Regions from separate parts of the Paenibacillus sp. LRG-1 genome, predicted to be linked through region 1. Evidence: riboswitches for the same ligand, from Rfam matches in the RefSeq annotation. Region 1 holds a riboswitch; the other holds the start of a gene.

Region 1 (7,598 bases):
GATTTTATATGCCGGAACGATTGCCCTTAACGGAACACTACAAATGGGCTACTTCGGGGACTGGGCTTCGCATACGATTGAACATGCATTATCCGCTGTATATGATATTCCTCATGCTGGCGGTCTGGCGATCCTGTTCCCCAACTGGATGAGACATACGGTGGATCAGGATGCTGCACGCATGAAGCGGCTGATGCTCAGCATGTTTGATTTAGATACCACTGGTAAAACGGATAAGGAAATTGCTTTGGAGGGGATTGATCGCCTGAGTGCATTCTGGACAAGTCTCGGTGCCCCTTCCACCCTGGCCGATTACAATATTAATGATGAGCAATTGGAAAAAGTCGCAAACATTGCAGCCCGTGAAATGGAATACGGAGGCTTCGGTAATTATAAAAAGCTGAACCAAGAAGATATTTCAGCTATTTTGCACGCATCGTTATAACATTCAAAAGGGAGTGTCCTCAAGCCTGTGATGACTGAGGGCACTCCCTTTTGGAATTTATGAATTAACCGTTTGTCCTTTTTCTTCTACTTGGATAGCTGCCCCTACACTGGCACCTGCAAGAATGCCCTTTTTCTTACTAGAATTCAGAGAATCCATATAGGTTCGGGTTTCTGCGACTACAATTCCTGATAAGCCGAGCAGGGCAATCAGGTTCGGGAAAGCCATCATTGCGTTAAAGATATCTGCCAGCAGCCAAATCGCATCCAGTTTAATGAACGCGCCCCCGGCAACCAGTAGGATGAACAGATAGCGGTATGGCTTAATCCACTTGACCCCAAGCAAATATTCAACACAGCGTTCCCCGTAATAGTTCCAGCCGAGCATGGTGGTGAACGCAAACATAATCAGAATGATTGTGAGCAGTTCTGCCCCCAGCGGGAATGCGCTGGAAAATGCTTGCTGAGTCATCAGGCCCGCATCGGTAGGCCCGCTCCACACACCACTAACCAGTAGCGTCAACCCGGTCATCACACAAATAACCATCGTATCAATAAACACGCCTGTCATGGAAATTAGCCCTTGCTCCGCAGGCCATTTGGTTTTGGCAGCTGCGGCTGCAATCGGTGCGCTTCCCAATCCGGCCTCATTGGCAAAAATACCTCTGGCTACCCCACTTCGCATCGCCAGCATAATCGTAGCTCCGGCAAATCCGCCCGTTGCAGATGTAGTTGAAAATGCCGAATGGAGCACCAGCGCAATTGCGGCAGGTAGTTGGTCAGCAAACCGAATCAGTACGATGAGACAGATCAGTACGTACAAGCCTGTTTTAAAAGGAACGACCTTCGTCGATACCTTGGCAATGCTTTTGAGTCCTCCAATAGTAACAAGTCCTGTAAGGATAGCAATAATCAGTGCCGTTACAATGGGCGGAACGCCAAAACTGTTTTCGGTCGAAGATACAATCGCTTTGACCTGCGGAAACGTTCCAATCCCGAACAACGCTACCAGCATGCCCGAAAAAGCAAACAGCATCGCCAGCGGTTTAAAACGGCGTCCCAGACCTTTCTCAATATAATACATCGGGCCGCCGGAAAATTGCCCATTCCGATCCTTCACCCGGTATTTTACCGCAAGTACACCTTCCGCATATTTCGTCGCCATCCCAAAAAAGGCTGCAACGACCATCCAGAACAAGGCACCCGGCCCGCCCAGCTTAATGGCTGTCGCTACGCCGACAATACTTCCTGTGCCAACTGTAGCCGCCAACGCTGTACTCAAAGCCGCAAAACTACTTACATCCCCGCTGCCTTCATTCGGGGCCTTACCGATCAGCTTGATCGCCAGGGGCAGGCGGAATACCTGCAGCATCTTCAAACGTATGGTCAGCCACAACCCCGTTCCCATGACAAGAATGATGAGAGGCGCCCCCCATATCCAACTGCTAATCGCTTCTAACACATGTACCAAATTCATTTCAACCCGCTCCTCCAGCATATTAGAAAACAAAAAAGAGTCAAATCCGCTGATTCGACTCCTGGAGAGGTTAAAGGCACGAAAAAATACAACCATCTTGCGCAGGTTTCTGCCTCTAATAGCTTATAAAAAAGCCTAGGGCATTCCCTGTCACAGGTTATTCGCGTCTCTGTCCTTTTGCCTGAGAGTTTAAGCAGATGTTCTCTGCGGTGCACCTTCGGCGCCCAATTAAGGGTCTCTCCAGAGTTCTGTCCGTTTACGGTCCCCGCTTGTTGCTGTAATCAGCCTAAGCACCTGAGAGTTTTGCCCCTTCGGTCGGAACTTTCGTTCCATCTCCCGCAAACATCAACCAGACATATGAAATTTTTATTTATTATACAGAAAACTTTCAGTTTATTACAAGTGAAAAGTTTGTGAAACCCTCTGAAATATTATTATTGTGTCTATCAAAAAAGCGGGTACAGCAGATTGCATCCTTAGGATGTCCTCTGCTATACCCGCCCGAGAAAATTTGGAATTACAATTCTTCACCATTGGTTGCTATCACATTTTTATACCAGTTAAATGAGTCCTTTTTGGAGCGTTTGAGCGTTCCGTTACCGTCATCATCCAGATCGACGTAAATAAATCCGTAGCGCTTGGACATTTCGGAAGTAGACATGCTCACAAGGTCGATAGGACCCCAGCTGGTGTAACCAAGCAGATCAACACCGTCGGCAATTGCTTCCTTCATTTGAACAATATGCTGACGCAAGTAATCAATACGATATGTGTCATGCACAGATCCGTCTTCTTCTACCTTATCATAAGCACCTAGGCCATTTTCCACGATGAACAGCGGCTTTTGGTAGCGGTCATATAACGTGTTCAGCGTAACACGCAGACCGATCGGATCAATTTGCCATCCCCAGTCAGAGGACTGTAAATATGGATTTTTCACGCCGCCAATCAGGTTTCCTGCTGCTTTCTCGCCTTCTGGACCTGCAGATACGGTCAAGGTCATGTAGTAGCTGAATGAGATATAATCGACCGTGTTATTTTTTAAAATTTCGGCATCGCCTGGTTCTGTGTGTATAACAACATTATTTTCTTCAAAATAACGATCCATGTAGTTGGAATATTCCCCACGGGCATGCACATCCGTAAAGAACAGGTTCATCTGATTTTCATGCTGGGCTTTCAGTATATCCTGTGGGTTACACGTATGTGGGTAGCTTTCCAAACGAGCCAGCATACAGCCGATTTGAGAGCCCGGGATGATCTCATGTCCTCGTTTTGTCGCCAGTGCACTAGCTACAAATTGATGATGCAGTGCTTGGTATATCGCTTGCTGCTTGTTTTCTACGCGGTCAATGACCACCCCGCCACCAGTAAACGGACTCATGGTCATTACATTGATTTCATTAAAAGTCAGCCAGTATTTTACTTTATCCTTATAACGCGTGAACACAGTTTCGGCATAATTTACGTAGTGCTGTATAACTTCACGACCCAGCCAGCCATTATACTTCTGAGTCAAACCCAGCGGTGTCTCATAATGTGACAATGTTACCAGCGGTTCAATACCATATTTGCGCAGCTCATCAAATACATTATCGTAGAATTGCAGTCCCGCTTCATTCGGCTCGGCATCATAGCCATTCGGGAAAATCCGCGACCAGTTGATGGACATACGAAATACCTTAAAGCCCATTTCCGCGAACAATGCAATATCTTCTTTGTAGTGGTGGAAGAAGTCCACACCTTCACGTTTTGGAAAACGGGCATTGACTTTGCCTGCCAAAATGTCTTCGAGTCGCTCGGACGAAATCTCCATAGCATGATCGTTCTTGCGCTCTGCTTTGGGTACATAGGCAACCATGTCCGCACTGGACAATCCTTTTCCATCTACGTCAAAAGCACCTTCCAATTGGTTGGCTGCGGTTGCCCCGCCCCACAAGAAGTTTTTCGGAAATCCTTTTAGCGTCTTCGTCATGGTATAAAAACCTCTTTCCGTATTTAAGATTTTTACTTTGGTCAAGTAATCCCATCAAGTGCTGCAAATGTGAATCAATACCTAACGGTAACCGTTCTTCCTTTGAAAAGGATTGACAGATGCTTTAAAATAGACGTAATGCCTTCATAAGCATCCTAATCGTTGTAACGCGTTTCATGTCAAGTATTTTTTTCTTATGTGAGGAGAAGCATCATGTCGAATCTTGATCAAATTGCAAAACTGGCGGGCTTTTCCAAAGCTACGGTATCCAGAGTATTAAATCAGTCACCCCATGTCAGTCACGAAACAAGAACTAAGATTTTAAAAATCATGCAGGAATTGGATTATGTTCCTAATCGGAATGCCATTTCTCTATCCAAGGGTCAGACGCTTCAGATCGGTATCATTACTTCAACTATTAATGAAATTGTTCTGGCTTTTCTGGACAGCTTTGTGGAAGTAGCCGGCCAGTATGAATTCCAAACCATTATTTATACTTCGGGAGAAGACAAAAAGAAAGAGCTTCAAGCCTTTGAGGATTTAAAAAGAAAAAGAGTCGATGCGCTGGTCATCATTTCCTGCGTGAATGACACTGATTTTTTGAGTACCTATTGCAAATATGGCCCGATCGTTTCGTGGCAACGAATGGAGCATACCGATATTCGCTCCGTCGCTATGGATCAGTATGAAGGATATATGTTAGCGCTAAAACATTTGATACAAAAAGGCTATACTCGTATAGCCAATGCTTTTGGTCGTCCGAGCAGCATCAATACCCATAGCAGACAACGAGCCTACGAACAGATCATGAGTGAGCACAATCTTCCAGTGTTGCAACACTGGAATCACTCTTCTATTTATAATATCCGTGATGGCGAACAGGTCGTACGGGATTTGTTACAGCGTCGGGAAGAATTCCCAGAGGCTATTTTATGTGCTAACGATTATGTAGCAGTGGGCATTCTCTGCGAAGCACGCAGACAACGGCTGAACGTACCGGAAGATCTGGCGATTGTCGGATTCGATAACACGGAGCTGGCGCATACGATGGGGATTACAACGATTCAAAATCCCATCATGGCTCAAGCACAAAATGCTTTTTTCATGCTTTCCCCTCAGCTGATTGGACGCCAAATGGAGCTTCATTCGCTAGAGTACTGCCTCATTGAACGTACGACCACGTAAGGTAACGATTTACTTGCAAATTAGGCAAAAGGGCCTTGATATGAAATATTTTTTGTCGAATCAGAATAAAATATGTTGAAATCGCTTTTTTTTGTGCTACAATAGCACTATATCGAAGGATTGTGACCGGTGATGCGGGCAATGCCTGAGTTCAATTGAGTGCTATTGCTAACAATAGTGTTGAATTGTGCTTAGGCATTTTTTATTGGTAAAGGATGGGAGGGGGAACTTCAATGATTATTGAGAAGGTGCTCAATAACAACGTCCTATTGACTAAAAACGATAAAGGCAAAGAGGTCATCGTGATGGGAAGAGGTATTTCCTTCAAAAAGGTGGCTGGCGATCAAGTCGATGATGATAAAATAGATAAGATTTTCATGTTAAATGAAAACGAGTTCACGGCTAAACTAACTGAGCTGCTGAACGATATTCCAGTGTCTCATCTGGAGGTAGTGAGTGAAATCGTAAAGCATGCAACGGAAGTACTGGATACGGAGTTAAGCGATAATATTTATTTAACGTTGACCGACCATATTCATTTTGCCATACAACGGCAAGAAAAAGGACTGGCACTCCAAAACGCGATGCTGTATGAAATTAAACGCTTCTACAAAAAAGAATTTGCAGTTGGACTGGATGCTCTTCAAAAAATTGAAAATACGCTCGGAGTAAAATTGGGCGAAGATGAAGCAGGATTTATTGCATTGCATATGGTGAATGCACGGATCGACGGTAACGAAATGAAATCTACACTGAAAATGACCGAGATTGTCCAACATATATTGAACATTATTACGTATCATTACGGAATTGTGCTGGATGAGTCTTCTTTTAGCTATTCGAGATTTTTGACACATTTGCAATATTTTGCGATGCGAGTGATTCGCAAAGAAGTCATTCACAGTGGTGAAGAATTTTTGTACAACCAGGTGAAGCAGACGTATACCGAAGCTTTTGCTTGTGCCCAAAAGATCAATGAGTATCTGGAAAAAACATACGATCAATATTTAAGCAAGGATGAATACGTATATCTAACTATCCATATTCATCGGGTAACTGAGCGTAATAACATATAAGATTAACAACTTCATATCCTCATCGTTCATGGATTGTGACTGGTAAGGCAGGCAAAACCTAAACTGATGGTGAAATCGACGTTCCTCTATAGGAGAGTGCGTAGTTTTCACCACGAGTTTAGGTTTTTCTTGTTTACAAGTTTAAAAAGGTGCACGCCGGCGCATCTTAGCAACAGATGTAAACAGTAAATCCTATCAGTAGCAAGAATAACCCATAAGGAGTTCTGAACATGAGTGATAAAGAACTATCTAAAAAAATAGTGACCCTCGTTGGTGGCGAAGAGAATGTCAATTCGGTATTCCATTGCGCTACACGCTTGAGATTTAAATTAAATGATCGTACAAAAGCAAACAAAGCCGCACTGGAAGCAACCCCTGGTGTCATTACAGTAGTGGAAAGCAGCGGCCAGTTTCAAGTGGTCATCGGTAACAATGTAGGTCAAGTGTTTGAGCATATGATGGCAGAAACGAATTTGCAGGATGCAGACAATCCCAATGCCAAAAAGGAAGAATCTTCCGAAAAAACGAATTTTCTTGGCAAAGCGGTCGATATCATTTCCAGCATTTTTTCTCCCATTCTTGGTGCTCTTGCCGGGGCAGGTTTGCTTAAAGGGCTACTGGCGTTAATTTTATCTTTTCAATGGATTAATGATAAAAGCGGTACGTACCTGATCCTAAGTGCAGCTTCCGACAGTGTTTTCTATTTTCTACCTGTGTTTTTGGCTATTACATCGTCCCGTAAATTTAAGACAAACACCTTTGTATCGGTGGCAATCGCTGGAGCTCTGGTCTATCCAGCAGTTATAACGGCGGTAAGCAACCCAGAAAGATTGGCGTTTTTAGGTATTCCGATCATTCTGATTAATTACAGTTCCAGTGTCATTCCAATTATTCTCGCGGTCTGGGTTCAGTCCTATGTGGAGCGCTGGTTCAATTCCTTTATCCATCAATCGGTTAAAAACATTATCGTGCCGATGCTTTCGCTCCTGGTCGTTATTCCGTTAACATTTCTGGCCTTTGGTCCAGTAGGTAACCTGATCAGTCAGGGCTTGGCAAACGGTTTTACATGGGTATACAATTTAAGCCCACTAATTGCCGGGGCTGTTGCCGGGGCATTCTGGCAAGTGTTTGTTATTTTCGGCGTACACTGGGGCTTCGTTCCGGTCATGCTGTCGAATATTGCAACATTGGGCTATGACACGATGCTTCCGATGCTTACAGCAGCCGTACTTTCTCAGGCTGGTGCAACATTGGGGGTATTCCTGAAATCCCGGAACACTCAGATGAAGGCTTTGGCAGGTTCCTCTACGCTGGCCGCTATTTTCGGGATTACAGAACCAACAATTTATGGCATAACTTTGAAATTGAAAAAGCCGTTCATTTATGCTTGTATTTCCGGGGCAATCGGCGGGGCGATTATCGCTTCTGGCGGAGCGCACGC
Region 2 (7,598 bases), 1.9 Mb from region 1:
TATGTACATAAGATTTGCCCAGATCCCCGTGAGCAAGCTGGACGAGCCAGTTCCCATACTGCACCCACACCGGGTCATTCAGTCCCAGTCTTTGTCGCTGTTCTTCCAGTGCGGCCGGATTCAGATTGGGTGTCGAAGTAATAAGTCCTGTCAGTGCATCCCCCGGCATAGCCTTAGCCAGGAAAAATATAAGCACGCTCAGTGCAAAAAGTTGAGGGATCATAACCAGCAGCCGACGCAGTGTAAATTTCCACATTTCTGTACCCCCCTTATGGTAGCGCGACTTGATGGGATGGACTTACTGATTTTAGTGCAAACGGCTTTCCACTCACGTCTAGATGTTTGGGCAGCTCTGTTTTGTAGGAGGATAAAAGCATTCGCCTTTTTTGGGCATTTTCCAGCCGTTTTGTAGGATCAATATTGGGAATGGTTGCAATGAGGCGCTGGGTATACAGATGCTGTGGACGCTCATAAATGTCTTGCTCGCTCCCCTGCTCCACTAGACGGCCTCGATACATAATACCGATTTGGTCGCACATATGGCGGATAATACCCAAGTCATGACTGATGAACAAATACGTCAAATTAAATTCCCGTTGCACATCCTTCATAAAATTCAGCACCTGTGCCTGCACGGAAACGTCCAGTGCCGACACCGGCTCATCAGCAATGATCAGCTTGGGGTTTAATGTCAGCGCACGCGCGATCCCGATCCGTTGCCGTTGCCCCCCGGAAAATTCATGCGGATATTTGTAGGCTGCATCGGCGTTCAAGCCGACCTTTTCCAGCAACGTCTGTACTTTCCTCCGTTCCTCCTCACTGCTCAGCCTTTCAAAATTTCGCAGCGGTTCAGCAATGACATCCAATACGCGCTTGCGCGGGTTGAGCGAAGAGTAGGGGTCCTGAAAAATCATCTGAATGTCTCTACGCAGCGGATGACGGTTGTTACGGCTCAGAGCCGCAAGGTCCTTTCCCTTAAAAAGAATCCGTCCGCTCGTCAGCTTATTTAGACCGATGATCGTCCTGCCTGTCGTCGTTTTTCCACAGCCGGATTCTCCCACCAGCCCGTATGTCTGGCCTGCCTCAATGCTGATCGACACGCCATCCACTGCTTTCACCTGATCGATAACACGCTGGAAGAAACCACCGCGCACCGGATAGTGGACCCTCAAATCATTTAACTCCAGTAGTGCCATGAGCAGCTTCCCCCTTTGCCTCGTCTTCAAAATGAAAATGCTGGTAACATGTACAACGGACCCAATGTCCAGGGGAAATTTCATTTAGTTGGGGATGGTCTTCATGCACTCCCTGCTGAATCCAGGGAATACGCGGGGCAAAGCGACAGCTATTGCGGGGAATATCTTGTAATGAGGGAACAATGCCGCCGATGACATGCAGTGATTCCCCCTTGGTATGCGATCCCGGCATGGAAGCAAGCAAAGAACGCGTGTACGGATGCTGTGGATGCCTGAATAATTCAAAAACATCAGCGCTCTCCACGATTTCTCCGGCATACATGACCACCACGCGGTCGGCTACTTCTGCCACAACACCAAGATCATGCGTAATCAAGATAATTCCGCTCCCACTCTCCTGTTGAAGCTGTTTGAGCAAGTCGAGAATTTGCGATTGGATCGTTACATCGAGCGCAGTAGTTGGTTCATCTGCGATAATAAGAGAAGGTCGGCAAGCTATGGCAATCGCGATCATCACACGCTGACGCATCCCTCCTGACAGTTCATGCGGATACTGCTCATACACACGCACAGGATTCGGTATATCTACGCTTTCCAGCAGCTCCAGCACACGTTCCCTTTTTTGCTTCGTAGATAGTGACGTATGATAATCAAGATTTTCCTCAATCTGCTTACCAATGCTCATTAACGGGTTGAGTGCTGTCAGCGGGTCCTGAAAGATCATGCCAATGCCCGCTCCGCGGATTTTATTCATTTGCCCTGAAGAAAGACGGTTCAGGTCCGTGCCTTTAAAAAGGACCTCTCCCTCTACACGCGTGCGTTCCATGTCATGCAGTTGTGCGATCGAAAGCGCCAGCGCGCTTTTGCCACAGCCGGATTCTCCGACTACAGCCAGCACTTCATTGGGGTTGACCGTCAGATCCAGATGGTCGACTGCGGGGTGATATTGATCCTTGATGCGAAAAGATACGGATAATCCTTTAATTTCCAACACGGGTCCGGTATTCAATGCGCGCTTCCTCCATTCTCCATGGTCTTGTCCCGCTTATTCTCACCATGTTTGATGTTTAAAACCTCTCATGAACATTACATACCGTTTTTGTCGGAATAATTTGAATACATCCTATCACCAGTATATGGATATATCAATTAAGATTATGCTATCAACATCATTTAAAAAATCAATGATCCAGCAGTAGCGCGGCCTTTCTGGCACAAAATGTAATGAAATAACCAACCACAGGTTAATTTTCATCACAAAAAAAGTCGCCTGATCCCTCTGCAGGGATCAAACGACTAACTAATACCAGCTCACATTGAGCTTCTGGCGATAATTATGAAGCCGCTCCATAGGAGCCAGACTTGAACGTTCTAGGATCGTACCATTTGTAGCCTGCTGCTGGAGCAGACCAAGGCTCAGGCTGCGGTTCTGTGGAAGCCGCAGGCTCCTCAAATGGTAGAAGCTTCGTTGGCTGATCCAGAGTCAAACCTGCCACATCAGACAATTTCGTGTAGTCCTGCTTCCATGCAAGCCATTGAACCGTTTGCACCAGGAAGGTGGAATCATCCACTTCTTTAAAACCATCATATGTCTTCTTCGACTGTCCGTTTTCCTCACGCACATATTTCGGTGTAGCATCTTCTACAGGGGAAGAATCACCGATGAACGCTGCCTTGCCTTGACCTACCTTGGAGATAGCGGCATAAGGTCCTTCCGCACGGCCCCCGCCGTTATAAACTCCCTGGTCTACCGCATTACCCCATTTTTTCGTGCCTGAAGGGATATAAGCAATGCCTTTAGCCTTGGTAGGATCAATAATAGCCAGCGTAGATCCTGCATGCATTGCAATCGAGCGCACACCCTTGGTAATGCCGAAAGATTGATCTGCGGCTACAATGTCGGTAGCATTCACATCACCCAGCGCATTGTAACGGAAACGAACGCCAAAGTTGGCCGCCAGCCAATCGGAGCTTGTTAATCCTTGCATCGCCGGTGATGCAGCTTCTTCTGCAGTCATGCCCTTGGCCGGATTAGTATAGGCTCCACGACGGTAACCATTCATAACCTCGGAGGAATCCCAACGGTTTTTGTTACGGTCCGCATTATAATGATCGGAGATGAAGAAGACGCTCCCCCCGCTATTCACGTATTGCAGCAGGGCAGCCTGCTCGGATGCCTTAAAGGCAACATTCGCTTCACCAATAATGAACACATCATATTGGCGCAGCTTGTCATATGTTATGGCCTGCTCTCCATAAGTAAAAGGAATAGGACGATTCAATTGGTCTACCGTAAAGCCTACATTACGCAGTCCATTAGCAAAGTCGGAGAAGGCGCCTTCAATGACCCAATCTGCTGCACCAGCAGTCTGTGCGTGCGTATTATCGAACAGCACCTTTTTGCCTTTTCCATCCGGCAGTGTAGTACCGGGTTGACCCGGGTTGCCAGGTTCGCCTGGTTCCCCCGGCTCGCTTCCGCTTACCAGTTCAACAGCGCTTGGGCTTTTCACTCCACCAAAATTATTGTAGGCGCCGAGTGTACCCGTCACACGAATTTTGCTGCCGATCAGCTCAGGATGGCCTGATAGCCCATATTGCCCTCTGTACGCTGAAGTCAGCTGTACATCCAACAGATTAGACGTATTACGTTCATTTGCCTGATCGGCAATCAGTACGTTAAAATCATTCGCGAACGGGGAAGAAAAGTTAGCCGTTTTCGATCCGGTAGCATGTCCGACGATGTAACCTTCCACCGTCACCGTACCTCCACTGCTTTGGCGCTGAAGTGCTTCGGCTACTGTCAATGCTCCCTCCGCCTTGACCTGACCGAATGGAACGAAGATCCCAATCAGCAGTGATACGATCGCTGCTAGATGCAACATCCCTTTTAAGCGTGAACCTGTGAATCGCAAGCCTTTTACCATACGTCAATATCCCTCCTATGATTTCCATAAATATACTTGTCCTTTATCAGATTAGCCGCCAATCTTCTAATTCCTTCCTGGTTTCATCCATAATTATGTAAATTTTAATCTTTTTTATTGGAAACGCACCTGTTTATGTAAAAATTAAACCTGTGATTGACACCGTGCACGGCATACATTACGCTAAGGAAGACATGTAGAACGGTATACGCGAATGAAGATGACGGGAGAGTCTGTCCAGGGAGCCTACACTCTGGCGGCACCGAAGGAGCAAGACGTCAGCACCCGGCTGACGGATAATCTCTCAGGTCCATGTATCGTCATCTGACGCAACTCTGGAGAGAGCGCAAGCCACCCAAGGGGTAAGGCGGTAAGAACACCGCACGAAACTCTCAGGTAACGAGGACAGAGATAAGGGAAACTTCCTTATCCTGTCCTTTTTTGTGCTCACATTGTGCGTCAGCATTAGGAACCGTCATAACCGCGCAAAGACGCGGAAATACCATATAGTATGGTATTAGAACATACAGGGGGCCACACCATGCGTTTCAAAGATGTATTTTCTATTATCGGTCCGGCCATGACCGGACCTTCCAGTTCACACACCGCAGGCGCGGTGCGGCTCGCACGCGTTGCCCGGCACTGGCTCGGGACGCAGCCTGACCGTGCCCGCATGACACTGTACGGCTCCTTTGCCGACACGTATAAAGGACACGGTACAGACCTGGCGCTCATCGCAGGGCTGCTTAATTACGATACGGACGATCACCGGATTCCGGATGCCGAGCAATGGGCAGAGCAAGCCGGGATGGCCGTGGAATTCGCCGTCAGCGGACTCCCCGCGCCTCATCCGAACACTGTCCGTTTCGAGCTGTGGAAGGGCGAGGATCAGCGCACACTGCTGGGCTCCTCCATCGGCGGCGGCAGCATCCATGTCCAGCAGCTTAACGAATTCCGGGTCAATCTGACCGGGGAGCTGCCTACGCTGGTGCTTCTCCACTCGGATAAGCCCGGTACATTGGGCGCGATAACTTCAGCGCTGGGCGCGGCCCACATTAACATTGCCTATATGCACGTAGATCGCAAAGGCCGGGATGGTGAAGCACTCACCGCCATTGAAACGGACAGTTCTGCTCCAGCTGAACTGATTGCGGAACTGCGTTCTTTACCTCATATGTATGAAATTAAGATGATTAATTTGAAAAAAGGAGCTGAATCCGATGCGGTTTAGCCATCTGCATGAAATCAGCGCTTTATGCGCTGAAGAATCCACCACAATTAGCCGCTTGATGATTCAAGAGCAGGTACAAGAGACGAATACAACGGAGGAAGAAATCTTTCGCCAAATGTCTGATTATTATGAAGTCATGAAGGAAGCCGTTCATCGCGGTCAGACACAAGACACCGTATCCCGCAGTGGATTGACGGGCGGTGACGGCAAGCGCCTAGCCGAGTATCTGCGGTCAGGGGAAACCTGCTCCGGCGATGCCTCCGCGCTCGCCATGGCTTATGCCCTCTCTGTGTCGGAGGTAAATGCATCCATGGGTCGTATTGTCGCCACGCCTACCGCAGGCTCATGTGGGGTTATCCCTGGTGTGTTCATCAGTGCGCAGGAGCGGTTCGGCTGGGATGATGAGCATATGGTGAACGGCCTGTTCGCCGCTGGAGCCATTGGCTACGTGATCGCCAACAACTCCTTCATTTCTGGCGCGGAGGGAGGCTGTCAGGCTGAGATTGGTTCAGCTATCGGGATGGCTGCTGGCGCTATGGTCGAGCTGCGTGGTGGTACGCCTGAACAGGCTGTTCACGCCGTGGGCCTCGCTCTTAAGAACACGCTCGGCCTGATTTGCGATCCCGTCGCCGGACTCGTGGAGATTCCGTGCATCGTGCGCAACGGGCTGGGAGCCGTGACTGCGCTTGCCGCAGCGGATATGGCTTTGGCGGGTGTGCGCAGCGCTATTCCGTCTGACGAAGTCATTGACGTGATGCTTGAAGTCGGCAGTGCGATGCCGTCGAAGCACCGCGAGACCGCCAAAGGCGGCTTGGCCCAGACGCCGACTGGCAAGCGTTTGACTGAATCACTTACACGCAACACACCGACCAAGAAGGATAAGTCATAATTTATAAGCGGTAGCCTCCTTAAAAAAAAGAGCAAGCATGTCGTCCTTGGACGTATGCTTGCTCTCTTTTTTACTGAACGGTTACCTGTATCTTCGTCATTTTACCTGCATATTTCACAGTAATTACTGCTTTGCCCTTGCCCTGTGCCTTAATGTTACCGTCTTTGACGGTCGCAACAACAATTCTGGACGAGGACCAGACAGCCGGTTTGGAAACATCCTTCTCCGACTCATCCTTATACGTGGCTGTAGCCGTAACCTTGGCCAGCTGTCCTGCCTTCAAATTCAAAGCAACTTCGTCTGTTTGCAGATATTTAAGCGTATCAACATCCACGGGTACGCTGATTACCTTCCCGCCAAACTTCGCCTGAATGTTAGCTTTACCGTAGCTAACCGCAGTAACCTGACCCTTTTTAACAGTGGCTACCTTATAATTAGACGTTTTCCATTCAGCTTGGGCCGTAACGTCCTTTTCTTTACCATCACTCGATTTAACCACAATCGCGATGTTTTTTTGATCTCCGGATTTAAGTGACAACGCGATTGCATCCGCTTCAATCTTTTGCGCTACGTCCACTTCTACCGTAAACGTAATGTTTTGCTTGCCATATGAAGCAGTCACCGTTGCCTTACCGCTACCATTCGCTTTGATCAAACCTTCGCTAACTTCAACCACTTTTACATTGCTCGTTGTCCAGGTGGCGTCCTTGGTTACATCTGTTTTTGTACCGCCACTCTTAACTCCTGTTACTTTCAGCTGCTTCGTTTCCTGAGCACCAAGCGCAATTACACGCGAGTCTGTTTCCAGACGGTCTACAAGGCCTACTTGTACGTTAATCGTCAGTTTTTTGCCATTATAGGTCGCTGTAATAACCGCTTTACCAGCGGATTTACCCGTAATCGTTCCTTTGGACACAGAAGCAATATCTTCCGCGCTTGAAGCCCATTCTGCATCCTGTGTTACATCTTCCTTACGCCCATCCGCATAAGTAGCCGTCAAAGTTGCAGTATAGTCCTCATCAATATCAATCGTTGCCGTTTTGGAGGACAGAGACAGATCACCGGGTACATTTACGGATACCGTAGCTGTAACTGTTTTGCCACCATAAGAAGCGGTGATCGTAGCCTCACCTGTTTTATAACCCGTGACTTCTCCCGCACTGACAAAAGCGATATCTTCATTGCTGGACTTCCACTCTGCCTTACTTGTGATATCTTCTTCCGTACCTGTTACATACGTTGCGGTCAGCTTGAGCTTTTTGGATTCCTTGGCATTCAGGCTCAGCTTGTCCTCACTCAAATCCAAATATCTGGAGGTTTCGACATCTGTCTTGATCGAAACAGTCTTATCTCCATAC

The links. Region 1 has a riboswitch for glycine ahead of ACUUJN_RS20510 (alanine/glycine:cation symporter family protein). Riboswitches for the same ligand answer to the same signal wherever they lie in the genome.
Region 2: linked by a shared signal. The riboswitch ahead of sdaAB (L-serine ammonia-lyase, iron-sulfur-dependent subunit beta) and the one ahead of ACUUJN_RS20510 (alanine/glycine:cation symporter family protein) in region 1 are both predicted to bind glycine.

What each region holds. Positions count from the first base shown of each region.
Region 1 covers NZ_CM170126.1:4,645,433-4,653,030, forward strand. The annotation lists gene ACUUJN_RS20505 (iron-containing alcohol dehydrogenase) at 1-445, shown strand, start outside; gene ACUUJN_RS20510 (alanine/glycine:cation symporter family protein) at 503-1,921, opposite strand; glycine riboswitch at 2,081-2,175, opposite strand; glycine riboswitch at 2,194-2,270, opposite strand; gene ACUUJN_RS20515 (glycoside hydrolase family 1 protein) at 2,439-3,896, opposite strand; gene ACUUJN_RS20520 (LacI family DNA-binding transcriptional regulator) at 4,110-5,081, shown strand; gene licT (BglG family transcription antiterminator LicT) at 5,315-6,157, shown strand; gene ACUUJN_RS20530 (beta-glucoside-specific PTS transporter subunit IIABC) at 6,388-7,598, shown strand, end outside.
Region 2 covers NZ_CM170126.1:460,074-467,671, reverse strand. The annotation lists gene opp4B (oligopeptide ABC transporter permease) at 1-256, opposite strand, end outside; gene ACUUJN_RS02095 (ABC transporter ATP-binding protein) at 270-1,196, opposite strand; gene ACUUJN_RS02090 (ABC transporter ATP-binding protein) at 1,174-2,205, opposite strand; gene ACUUJN_RS02085 (DUF6359 domain-containing protein) at 2,531-4,120, opposite strand; glycine riboswitch at 4,335-4,450, shown strand; gene sdaAB (L-serine ammonia-lyase, iron-sulfur-dependent subunit beta) at 4,662-5,351, shown strand; gene sdaAA (L-serine ammonia-lyase, iron-sulfur-dependent, subunit alpha) at 5,341-6,240, shown strand; gene ACUUJN_RS02070 (Ig-like domain-containing protein) at 6,311-7,598, opposite strand, start outside.